One region of the Aliamphritea spongicola genome, then DNA from elsewhere that is predicted to be linked to it. Evidence: predicted binding sites of a transcription regulator. Region 1 holds the regulator's gene; the other holds the start of a gene.

Evidence for each region. The regulator sigma-54, encoded in region 1, starts transcription at its own class of promoters, with help from an activator protein. The targets are predictions, from matches to a motif close to TGGCACNNNNNTTGCTNT.
Region 2: flgF (flagellar basal-body rod protein FlgF) is a predicted target of sigma-54. The motif match lies at 3,309-3,326, and genes of this name have one in related genera.

The regions. Positions count from the first base shown of each region.
Region 1 covers NZ_JAFIDL010000009.1:54,763-60,536, forward strand. Annotated here, with positions in the region: gene lptC (LPS export ABC transporter periplasmic protein LptC) at 1-91, shown strand, start outside; gene lptA (lipopolysaccharide transport periplasmic protein LptA) at 81-623, shown strand; gene lptB (LPS export ABC transporter ATP-binding protein) at 623-1,348, shown strand; gene JYB63_RS20035 (RNA polymerase factor sigma-54) at 1,389-2,894, shown strand; gene hpf (ribosome hibernation-promoting factor, HPF/YfiA family) at 2,940-3,230, shown strand; gene ptsN (PTS IIA-like nitrogen regulatory protein PtsN) at 3,249-3,710, shown strand; gene rapZ (RNase adapter RapZ) at 3,712-4,578, shown strand; gene JYB63_RS20055 (HPr family phosphocarrier protein) at 4,639-4,908, shown strand; gene mgtE (magnesium transporter) at 5,038-5,774, shown strand, end outside.
Region 2 covers NZ_JAFIDL010000005.1:8,538-14,311, reverse strand. Annotated here, with positions in the region: gene JYB63_RS15040 (flagellar basal body P-ring protein FlgI) at 1-910, opposite strand, end outside; gene flgH (flagellar basal body L-ring protein FlgH) at 925-1,599, opposite strand; gene flgG (flagellar basal-body rod protein FlgG) at 1,619-2,407, opposite strand; gene flgF (flagellar basal-body rod protein FlgF) at 2,499-3,245, opposite strand; gene JYB63_RS15020 (flagellar hook-basal body complex protein) at 3,392-5,722, opposite strand; gene JYB63_RS15015 (flagellar hook assembly protein FlgD) at 5,737-5,774, opposite strand, start outside.

The sequences.
Region 1 (5,774 bases):
CCGCACAACAGGTGTTGGCATGGAAGCTGATTTCAACGCCAACACTGTCGAATTGCAATCCCAAGTAAAAGGGCTTCACTATGTCAATTAGCCGTATTGCAACACCATTTATCCTGCTGTCAGCACTGTTTTCCGGGCTGGCAAGCGCACTGCCTGAAGATAAGTCACAGCCTATCCATATTGCCGCAGACAGTGCCAATATGAATGAGCTGACCGGTATTACGGTATATAAGGGCGCCGTCAATGTGCAGCAAGGCACCCTGAAAATTGAAGGCAGCACCGTTGAGTTAAAACAGAAAAACGGCGGCGTGACGAATATCAAAGCTCTGGGCAGCCCCGCACATTACGAGCAAAAACCCAATAAGCAGGAACCACTCACCCATGCTTATGGTAACAAGCTGGATTACGATACTACCGCTGAAATACTGGTTATTACTGGCAAAGCCAAGGTCACCCAGGGCGGAGATGTCTTTACCGGAGACCGTATCGTCTACAACATGAAAAAAAGTACCATTGAAGCATTCAGCGACGACAAATCTTCGAATGAACGGGTGATTATGGTTATCCAACCAAAAGCGGCTCAAAGCGGTGATAAGAGCAGCGAGAAGAGCGGCGACAATTAATGAGCAGTCTGAAAGCATTAAATCTGGCTAAGAGTTACAAAGGCAGATCCGTCGTAAAAGATGTATCCATGCATATTGAGCGTGGACAGATTGTTGGCCTGCTGGGTCCGAACGGCGCAGGCAAAACCACCTGTTTTTATATGATCGTCGGCTTGGTAGATGCTGACAAAGGCACCATTCTGCTCGATGATCAGGACCTCACCAAACAAGCCATGCATAACCGGGCCCGCAAAGGTATCGGCTACCTGCCCCAGGAAGCATCTATCTTTCGTAAGCTGAGTGTACGCAATAACATCATGGCGATTCTTGAAACCCGCCCTGAGCTGAACAAGCAGCAGCGTGAAGAAAAGCTGGCAGAACTTCTGGAAGAGTTCCATGTAACGCACTTGGCTGACAGCCTTGGGATGGCCCTGTCCGGAGGCGAGCGTCGCCGGGTTGAAATCGCCCGCGCCCTGGCAACAGAACCCAGCTTCATTCTGCTGGACGAACCCTTCGCAGGTGTGGACCCTATTTCGGTCACCGACATAAAAGCCACCATAAAACATCTGCAGAGTAAGAACATCGGCATCCTGATTACTGACCATAATGTGCGTGAAACATTAGATATTTGTGAACAGGCATATATAGTCAGTGAAGGATATATCCTTGCCGCTGGCGCACCAGAAGATATACTGAGTAATCAGCAAGTGAAGCAGGCATATCTGGGCGAGCAGTTCCGTCTGTAGTTTTCTCCCCTTCTATTCTCTGACAGGTACAAGCAGTTATATGAAACAAGCGTTACAACTGAAGATTGGCCAGCACCTTACGATGACCCCGCAATTGCAGCAGGCGATTCGGCTGTTACAACTGTCAACGCTTGACCTGCAACAGGAAATACAGGAAGCCCTCGACTCAAACCCTATGCTTGAAGTCGGCGAAGAAGAAGCCGCAGAAAATACCGAAGCAAAAACCGAGCTCGATGCTGACGCACCTGCCAAGCAGGAAACCACCGAAACCGTCAGCGCCGAGCCGGAAGAAACCCATGTAGCCGACAGCGACTGGAATGAAGATATTCCGGATGAACTGTCCACTGACAGCCAGTGGGAAGATACTTTTCAGACTGCCACACCGGCGTCAACCAGCAATAATGACTTCAGCGACAGTAACTTTGAAGCCAATGATACTGCGGTTGAAACCCTGCAGGACCACCTGAACTGGCAGTTAAACCTCACACCGATGAGTGAACTGGATCAGTTAATTGCCACCAATATCATCGACGGCATTACCCCGGACGGCTACCTGAGCGTTGAACTGGAAGCGATTCACGAACACTTCACCAGCCAGGATGATCCTCACCTTCAGGAAACAGAACTGGATGAAATCGAAGCAGTGCTGCGTCGGGTACAGCAATTTGACCCTCCGGGGGTGGCTGCCCGTGACCTGAGCGAATGTCTGTTACTGCAACTGGATCAGTTACCGGCAGATACTCCGTATCTCAAAGAAGCCCGTAAAGTCGCCAGCCAGTACCTGCCGATTCTCGGCAGCCATGATTATAAACTACTGATGCGTAAGACCCGGCTGAAAGAGCCACAACTGCAGGCGGTGGTAGCCCTGATTCAGTCCCTGAATCCAAAACCCGGCGCTATGATTACCACCAGCCACTCTGAATACGTCATCCCTGACGTATTTGTCAGCCAGGAAAAAGGCATCTGGCAGGTAAAGCTCAGCCCTGAAGCCTCTCCCCGGTTACGCATTAATGACAGCTACGCCGATCTAATCAAACGGGCTGATAACAGTCCTGACAACACATACCTGAAAAGTCACCTTCAGGAAGCACGCTGGTTTATTAAAAGCATCCTCAGCCGCAATGAAACCCTCCTGAAGGTCACCCGTGAAATCGTCGCGCGCCAGCAGGACTTCCTCGAAGAAGGTGAAGAAGCCATGCGGCCAATGGTACTGCATGACATTGCTGAAGCAGTGGACATGCACGAATCAACCATTTCCCGGGTTACCACACAAAAGTATATGCATACCCCACGGGGTATCTTCGAACTTAAATATTTCTTCTCCAGCCACGTCAGTACGGACGGAGGCGGAACCTGCTCCTCCACCGCTATACGCGCGCTGATAAAGAAACTGGTTGCTGCTGAAAACCCTGCCAAGCCACTGAGTGATAATAAAATTACCCAGCTGCTGGACGAACAGGGAATCAAAGTCGCCCGCCGAACCATCGCAAAATATCGTGAGTCTTTGAATATTCCACCTTCAAATGAGCGAAAGCGTCTGGTTTAATGAAATTACGGATAACATCCGTAATGCACTAACAAGGAGATTGCCATGCAAATCAATATTTCTGGTCACCACGTCGAACTGACAGAATCACTGAGCAACTATGTGCACAGCAAATTCAGCAAACTGGAACGTCATTTCGACAACATCACCAATGCCCAGGTTACACTGAGCATTGAAAAAACCCGGCAAAAAGCCGAAGGTGATGTTCATGTAGCCGGTGGCCAACTGTTCGCCACACACGAACACGATGACATGTATGCAGCAATTGATGGCCTGATCGACAAGCTCGACCGTCAGGTCATCAAACATAAAGAAAAACTGAAGAATCACAAATAGCAACGTTTCTGAAACCCTATGTTAATCAAAGATCTACTTACCCCCTCAAGAGTGCTTCACGCTCTTGAGGGCGGCAGTAAAAAACGCACTTTAGAACTCATCAGCAAAACCATCGCCCAACAATCAGAAGATCTTGAAGAAGAAGACATATTTTCAGGCCTGATCGGCCGGGAACGCCTTGGAAGTACCGGAATCGGAGAAGGCGTTGCGATCCCCCACTGCAGACTGGACAACTACAATCAGGTAGTCGGCTGTCTGGTACAGCTGGCAGAGCCAATTGATTTTGACGCCATCGACGGCGCACCTGTCGACCTGTTATTTGTACTGCTCGTGCCTACAGACGCATGCGACGAACACCTGCAAACCCTGGGTAACCTTGCAGAACTGTTCAGCCAGACCGAATTTCGTCAGCAGTTGCGCAGCGCTACCTCCGGCGAAGAACTACTGGCAGCAGCGATCCATTACAAGGTGAACAACTGACATGAAACTGGTAGTGATCAGCGGCCGCTCCGGCTCAGGTAAAAGTACTGCACTGCAGGCACTGGAAGATATCGGCTTCTATTGCATTGATAACCTGCCTGCCCACCTGTTACCCCAACTGATCACCCGGCCACCGGAAAAAAGCAGTAGCGACGCACCTAAAACCCTGCTGGCAGTCAGTATTGACGCCCGTAACCCGCTCAGTAACCTGGAAGAATTCCCGGCAATCCTGAAGAAACTGCGGGAAAAACAAAACATCAGCTGTGAACTCTTATACCTGGACAGCAATGAAGAAGTCCTGCTTAAACGTTACAGCGCAACCCGGCGTAAACATCCGCTCTCTAACGAACAACGCAGCCTGAAAGACGCTATCGAATATGAGCGCGAATTACTGGGCCCTCTTGCGGAACTGGCTGACCTGCGCCTGGACACCACCCGCCTGTCGCTGTACCAGCTGCGCGACAGCATCAAGCTGCGCATCATGCAGAAGCAGGAACAGGGCCTGTCCATTCAGTTTGAATCATTCGGTTTCAAGCATGGTCTGCCCCTGGATCTGGACTTCACTTACGACGTCCGCTGTCTGCCTAATCCATACTGGCTGCCCCCCTTACGGGAGTATACCGGCCTGCAACAGCCTGTTATCGACTTCCTGAGCCAGGAAACAGAAGTGAACGAAATGCTGGCAGACATCACCGGCTATCTGGAAAAATGGTTGCCGGTATTTGAAAAAAATAACCGCAGCTATGTCACAATCGGCATTGGCTGTACCGGCGGCCACCACCGTTCGGTATTTATCGCTGAGCAGCTGGCTAGCCATTTCAGACGAACTATGGATAATGTTCATGTCAGGCACCGGGAACTGCCCTGAAGTAACAGAAAACTTCAGCACCGGCCAGGCACTGTAAACAACGGAGGCGTATCAGGACTTATGCAGGAACAACAGCTAACCATCATCAACAAACTTGGCCTGCACGCCCGGGCTGCCGCTAAGCTGATTAATCTCACCAGCAAGTTCAGCTGTGATATTCAGCTGGCCAAAGATGGCCGCCAGGTAGACGGTAAAAGTATCATGTCGGTTATGATGCTGGCCGCCAGCAAAGGCACCGAGCTGACAATCAGTACTGATGGCGAAGATGAACAGGAAGCGCTGAACGCAATCGTAGAGTTAATAAATAACCGCTTTGACGAAGCAGAATAGCCCTGCAAGACCCGTTCCTGCCGCAATCATCCCTTATCCCTTGAAAAACAATCCGCTATAATAGCCTCTCACCGGCATGATGCCGGTTATGCCTGCCCGTCACTTTTTCCGGAATTGCTGAGGCCCTGAATGATCGAAACCACTGAAAGAACAGATCTAGATAAACTCTCAGAAGCTGTGGAAAGTGGTGAGTTCAAACAGATTCGTTATACCCTCAACAATACCCTGCGCCCTTCTGAAGTCGCTCACCTGCTGGAAAAGTCACCGCCGAAAGAGCGGCGCCTGCTCTGGAGCCTGATCCATCAGGAGCTGGAAGCAGAAGTATTGCAGGACCTGGGTGATGACGTACGGACTGAAATCCTCAGCCAGATGGATGCTCAGGAAGTACTGGCGATCACCGAAGCCCTTGAAACCGATGACATGGCAGACGTCATCCAGCAACTGCCGGAGACCCTTACCCGGGAAATTTTGCGCTCAATGGGCAGTCAGAACCGGGAACGTCTTGAAGCAGTACTTTCGTATCCGGAAGACACCGCCGGCGGCCTGATGAATACCGATACCATCACAGTACGCCCTGACATCAGTGTGGAAACAGCATTACGTTTCCTGCGCCGTCATGACGAACTGCCGGATATGACTGACAGCCTGTTTGTGGTTAACCGGAAAGATGAATACATCGGTAACCTGCCGCTGACCCGGATGCTGGTCAGTGACCCGACCATTACTGTTCGGGAAATCATGTCGACAGACGCTGAACCTATTGAAGCAGAAATGCCGGACGATAAGGTTGCGCAACTGTTCGAACAGGAAGACCTGGTATCTGCGCCGGTGGTTGATGAGAACAACAAATTGCTGGGCCGTATCAC
Region 2 (5,774 bases), on a different contig from region 1:
GGGTAATAACTGTCTCACCCTGAGAGAGCGGATCAGGCTGATTCACATCAATATTTTCATTAATCGCAACGGTCATACCGCCATGAGTAATTGCTACCGGAGACACCCGTACATTCTGGCCAATAATGATCGTGCCGGTCCGTGAGTTAATAATCACTTTCGCCACTTCCTGAGCAGGCTGAACTTCAAGATTTTCCAGTACAGAAAGGAAAGATACCCGCTGCGAAGGGTCCCGCGGAGCACGTACCCGGATAGAGGTCGCATCAACGGCCTTCGCCATATTCGGCCCTAACAGGCTGTTAATGGTTTCAGATACCCGGCGTACCGTGGTGAAATCAGGATGATTCAGATTCAGCACCAGACTATCCCCCTGTGCAAAAGCATTGGGTACCGTCCGCTCCACCGTTGCACCGCCCGGAATCCGGCCAACACTCGGTACGTTCAGTGACAGACGTGAACCGTCGGCACCTTCCACACCAAAGCCCGATACGACCAGGTTACCCTGAGCAACCGCATAAATCTGACCGTCCGCACCTTTCAGTGGCGACATAATCAGGCTGCCGCCACGTAAACTCTTAGCATCACCCAACGCGGAAACAGTGACATCAATCACCTGACCCGGCTTGGCGAACGGTGGCAAATCCGTATGGATCGCAACCGCAGCAATGTTCTTGGAGGACGGGTCAATATTTGGCGGAATCGCCACACCGAAGTTATTCAGCATATTTCTGAAGGTAGCTGAGGTAAAACTTGTTTTATCCCCGGTGCCGTCAAGACCAACCACCAGACCATAACCCACCAACTGGTTACTGCGGACCCCGGCCACTGTTGAAATATCCTTTAAACGTTCAGCAACTGCAGCAGTACTCAGCAGAAACGAAGCAGCGACCAGTACAAGTGACTTAAGCATCTGTCTTCTCCTGATTAAAATGGCCACAACTGACCAATAAAGAACTGTGATAACCAGCCCATGGTATTTGAGTCATGCACTGCACCGGTTCCACTGTAAGAAATCCGGGCATCAGCAATCTGAGTCGAGTTAACGGTATTGTCCGCACTGATATCTTGTGGACGAATCATGCCGCTGACACGAATATATTCATCACCCTGATTTAAGGTCAGCCATTTCTCACCTTTGACAATCAGTACACCGTTGGCCAGCACTTCATGAATGGTGACCGAGATATTACCGGTAAGGCTGTTACTCATATTCACTTTACCTTCACCGTCAAAATCTGTCGTTGAGTTACCGAAGTTGGCAGATAACGGCTTACCATCAATTGTCAGTGCTTCACCTAAAATCGTCGGCTGAGCAATGGTCTGGTTATTACTCTTATCGATCTCTGTTTTACTGTTCTTCTGCGAAGAAGTACTTTCCTGCAGAACAACCGTAATGATGTCGCCAACACGGTGCGCACGGCCATCACCATAGAGGTTAATGTTGGTTGCACTGCTGAAAATTGAACCGTTCACCGACTTAGGCGCCTGCAGCGACTGTGGCCGGATCGGCGCGAAGTGCGGGTTATCCGGCTTCGGCGGTGTATTAACACATCCGGTCAGCAACAGAACAAAACCAACAAGAGTAAGAACCTTATTCATAATATTCACCCAAATACGCTTACAGCTGCTGAGTCACGAAGGACAGCATCTCATCTGCCGTTGAAATTACTTTGGAATTCACTTCATATGCCCGTTGAGTGGTAATCAGATTCACCAACTCTTCCACCGCATTCACGTTGGAACCTTCTAAAGAGCCCTGCAAAAGTGCCCCCGTGCCGCCTTCACCCGGGTTATTCAGAATAGGCGCCCCACTGGCATTGGTTTCCAGAAACATGTTCTGACCAATGGCTTCCAGGCCCGCTGGGTTCACGAAGTCAGCCAGCTGAATCTGACCTATATTCTGTGCAGCGGTATTACCTGCAGTAACTACTGATACCTGGCCATCCTGGCCGATCGTCAGTGTCTGCACTTCCGCCGGCAAGGTTATCCCGGGCTGCAATACAAAGCCTTCTGCCGTAACCAGTTCATTATCAGAATTAATCTGCCACTGACCGTGGCGGGTATAACCGGTTTCTCCGGTAGGCAGCGTGACCGGGAAAAATCCTCGACGGCCATTAATTGCCACATCAAACGCATCGCCGGTGTTCTCAATAGAGCCTTCCTGAAAAAGCTTTTGAGTACCAACGATCCGCACCCCGGTTCCCAACTGCAAACCGGAAGGCAGCTGTGAACCTTCCGCCGACTCAGCTCCGGGCTGACGCTGGGTCTGGTACATCAGATCTTCGAATACAGCCCTGTCACGCTTGAAACCAACAGTACTCACGTTTGCCAGGTTGTTGGAAATAACCCGCAATGATGTATCCTGCGCCGACAAACCTGTTTTCGCTACAAATAACGCACTGTTCATTCTTTTACCTCTCTAAACAGCTCTTCAACGGCTGTTTTTTATTCTTAGTCAGAAAGCTTTATTCGCTCACCGAATACTTACTGATTAAATATTATCCCTGCAGCTGCAAGATACGTGCCGCTGCTGATGAATTTTCTTCTGCCGTCTTCATCATTTTCACCTGCATCTCATACTGTCTGGACAGAGAGATAATCGACGTCAGTTCAGAAACAGAATTTACATTGCTGGTTTCCAGAAAACCGGAAACAACTTTGACATCATTTGCCGGCGGCAAAGGCACAGGATTGCCGGTACGCATGAACGAGTCCTGCCCTTTGAACAATGTACCGGGCTCCGGGTTAACCAGCTTGATACGGTCAACGACCGCTAATGCTTCCGGCCCTTCACCCAAAGGCTGAACGGTAATGGTGCCGTCACCGCCAATATCCAGTTTTTCAAATGCCGGCAAGGCAATAGGAATACCACCATTGCCCATAACCGGAACGCCACCGGCGGTTACCAGCTGATTTTGTTCATTAATCGTAAATTCGCCAGACCGGGTATAAACCTCTTCACCGTTGGCATTGATCACTGCAAACCAGCCATCGCCTTCAATTGCGACATCCAGCTCCCGCCCGGTAGGCGTCAGCACCCCTGAAGTAACATCCGTGGCAGGCCGCTCGCTCATGGCATACACCCGGGACGGCAAACCTTCCCCATACACAGGCATCGCCCGTGCCTGAGCTAAATCAGTTTTAAAGCCGGTCGTATTTACGTTAGCAAGGTTATTTGAGTGCGCATGCTGTGAGCGCATATTTTCCCGCGCGCCACTCATGGCAAGATACAGCACTTTATCCATTACTCTTCTCTCTACGTATCAGCTCAAGCGGAAATGCATTGCCGCTTTTTCAATATATAGAAGAAAGCAATTAGTGTGCCAAGAAATAAAACAGGAATACCCGGCAGGTTAAAAACCGGCCGGGTATGGAAAAGAAAACAGAAAAGTTAAATCTGAAGTATCGCCTGCGTCACCGTATTCAGGGTTTCAAGCGTCTTCGAGTTCGCCTGGAAGTTTCGCTGCGCTTCAATCAGCCTTACCAGCTCACTGGAAAGGTCAACGTTCGACTGTTCAAGTGCTGCAGATCGCAAGCTACCGTTCAAACCGGTTCCCGGCGGGTTCAGAATCGCATCGCCTGAGGTCAGTGTCGCAATCCATTCGGTATCGCCCGCAGGCTGCAAGCCCGACTGGTTTTCAAAGGTAGCAAAAGCAACCACACCCAGGTTTTGCGTCTGGCCGTTTGAGAAGCTGGCAACCATTTCACCGGTTTCAGCAAAGGTAACACCGATCAGGTCACCCTTGGTATAACCATCCTGCGTTGCGGCCTTAACAATAGAGGCGGATGCAAACTGGGTGGTATTGGTAATATCCAGCTCAATAACCGTTGTCGGGTCAGCAGGGTCTGCACCGGTAATCGAAATATTCGGTGCGGTTCCGCCAAGCGGCACGTTCGTGCCGTTCACTGAACTCAGCAAACCGTTAGTCGGATTAAACGTCACCAGAATCGGGCCCGGCTCTGAAGCACCACCCGGCTCACCCGGATCAGGCGCCTTACCCAGATCCAGCGTCTCAGTACCGTTCAGGTATGCATACATCCGGTAAACACCTTCATAGGAGTTATCACCGGAATCAATGGTAGAAATCGCCATAACAGGCTGAGTGCCAGGCGTTGTAGTGGAACCGTCGCCAAAGTCAACTTCCAGAATATCATTTGGCACATTACCCGACTCAGGCTTATAGGTAATAACCAGTTGGCCTGAAGAATTAAACTGCACCGATGCCACATCAGGATTCGCATCCAGAATTGCCGCCTGATTAGCAGCAATTTTAGAAGAAACCGTTTCCTGCGTATCTGCTGTATCAAGCTGAATTGTCACCCCACCAATGGAAATTGATGGCGAACCATCCAGAGTACCACTGGCAAAAGCAGCACTGTTAAATGCATAGGTATGGGTTTCACTTGCCGATAAGGTAGTCGAGGTAATAGCAACATCTGATAATAAGTTACCCGCACCATCACGCACCTGAATATCATCCACATCCGTCGCAGACGCCTTAAAACGGACATCCAGTGACGTACCGTCCGCCGCAACCTGAACAGAACGAATTCGACTGTCTGCATTCAGTAATGACTGAACCTCATCACCAAACTGACGTAAAGTTGTTGCGCCAGTCGCAGTACCGCCGGTCAAAGTACCAAAGCCGACTGCTGGCGCTGATTCTGAGTCATCAAACTGAAAAAACAATTTGGAAGAATCTGTCGGGTCTTCAGCAATGTTTATCAGAACCGGTTCATTCGATGCACGGTTAGCATTATAGTGATCAATAATTGCCTGCTTTTGAGCTTCAATTTTATCACCCAGATCAGCAGGTGAAGTCGAAGCAACAATCGTGGCAGCCGGTACGGTAACCGTACCAATAACCATACTTACACCGGTAATACCCGCTGCAGCACCTGAAATATCAAACTCCTGCACCTGCCCCGGCAAACGGTAATCACCATCCACCAACATACCGTCCGGATCAAGACCAATACCTGCTCGCAGTACATCTTTATCAACTGTCTGACCGCTGATCACAACCGTACCACCAGAAACATTCGGAGGCGTAGCTCCACTGAAATTCAGCGTCTGCACTTCACGGATTGGTGGTTGCTCTACCATGTTGAACTTGATGGTATGCTCGTTACCCAGGCTATCGAAGCTACGGATAGTGGTACTGTAGGTAAAAGTCGCCGGGTTATCGCGATCATACGGCTGCACTAACGCACTAGCATCTGCCCGGTCATCAATATTGAAAGACAGGTTAACCTCTTCAGTTGCCTTAGGCGGGCTTTCCTTCTGCGTTACCGCCAGATCACCGATCGGCAAACGGTTGCCGTCACTGTCCAGACCATAGCCCTGCAAACGCTTACCGGACTTGGATACGATAAAACCGTCTTTATCCAGCTCAAACGCACCGGCACGGGTGTAAGTCACACCACCCTGGCCATCATCCAGCTGGAAAAAACCTGAACCGTTGATCGCCAGATCCAGGTTGTTGTTGGTAAATTCAATGGTACCGGCCTGAAAATCCTGTGCGATGTCAGAAACGATTACACCGGAACCGGCCACGTTACTGGAACCCGCACCCACTACAGCTGTGGCATAAATGTCGCCAAACTCCGTCCGTGAAGATTTAAAACCGATTGTACTGGAGTTCGCAATGTTGTTACCCGTGACATCCAGATCGGTTGTTGCCGCTTTTAAACCTGTAACCGCAGTATTAAAACCCGCCATGATACTCTCCTGCCTTACCCAATCTGTTTGATATCACTGAACGCAATAGAAC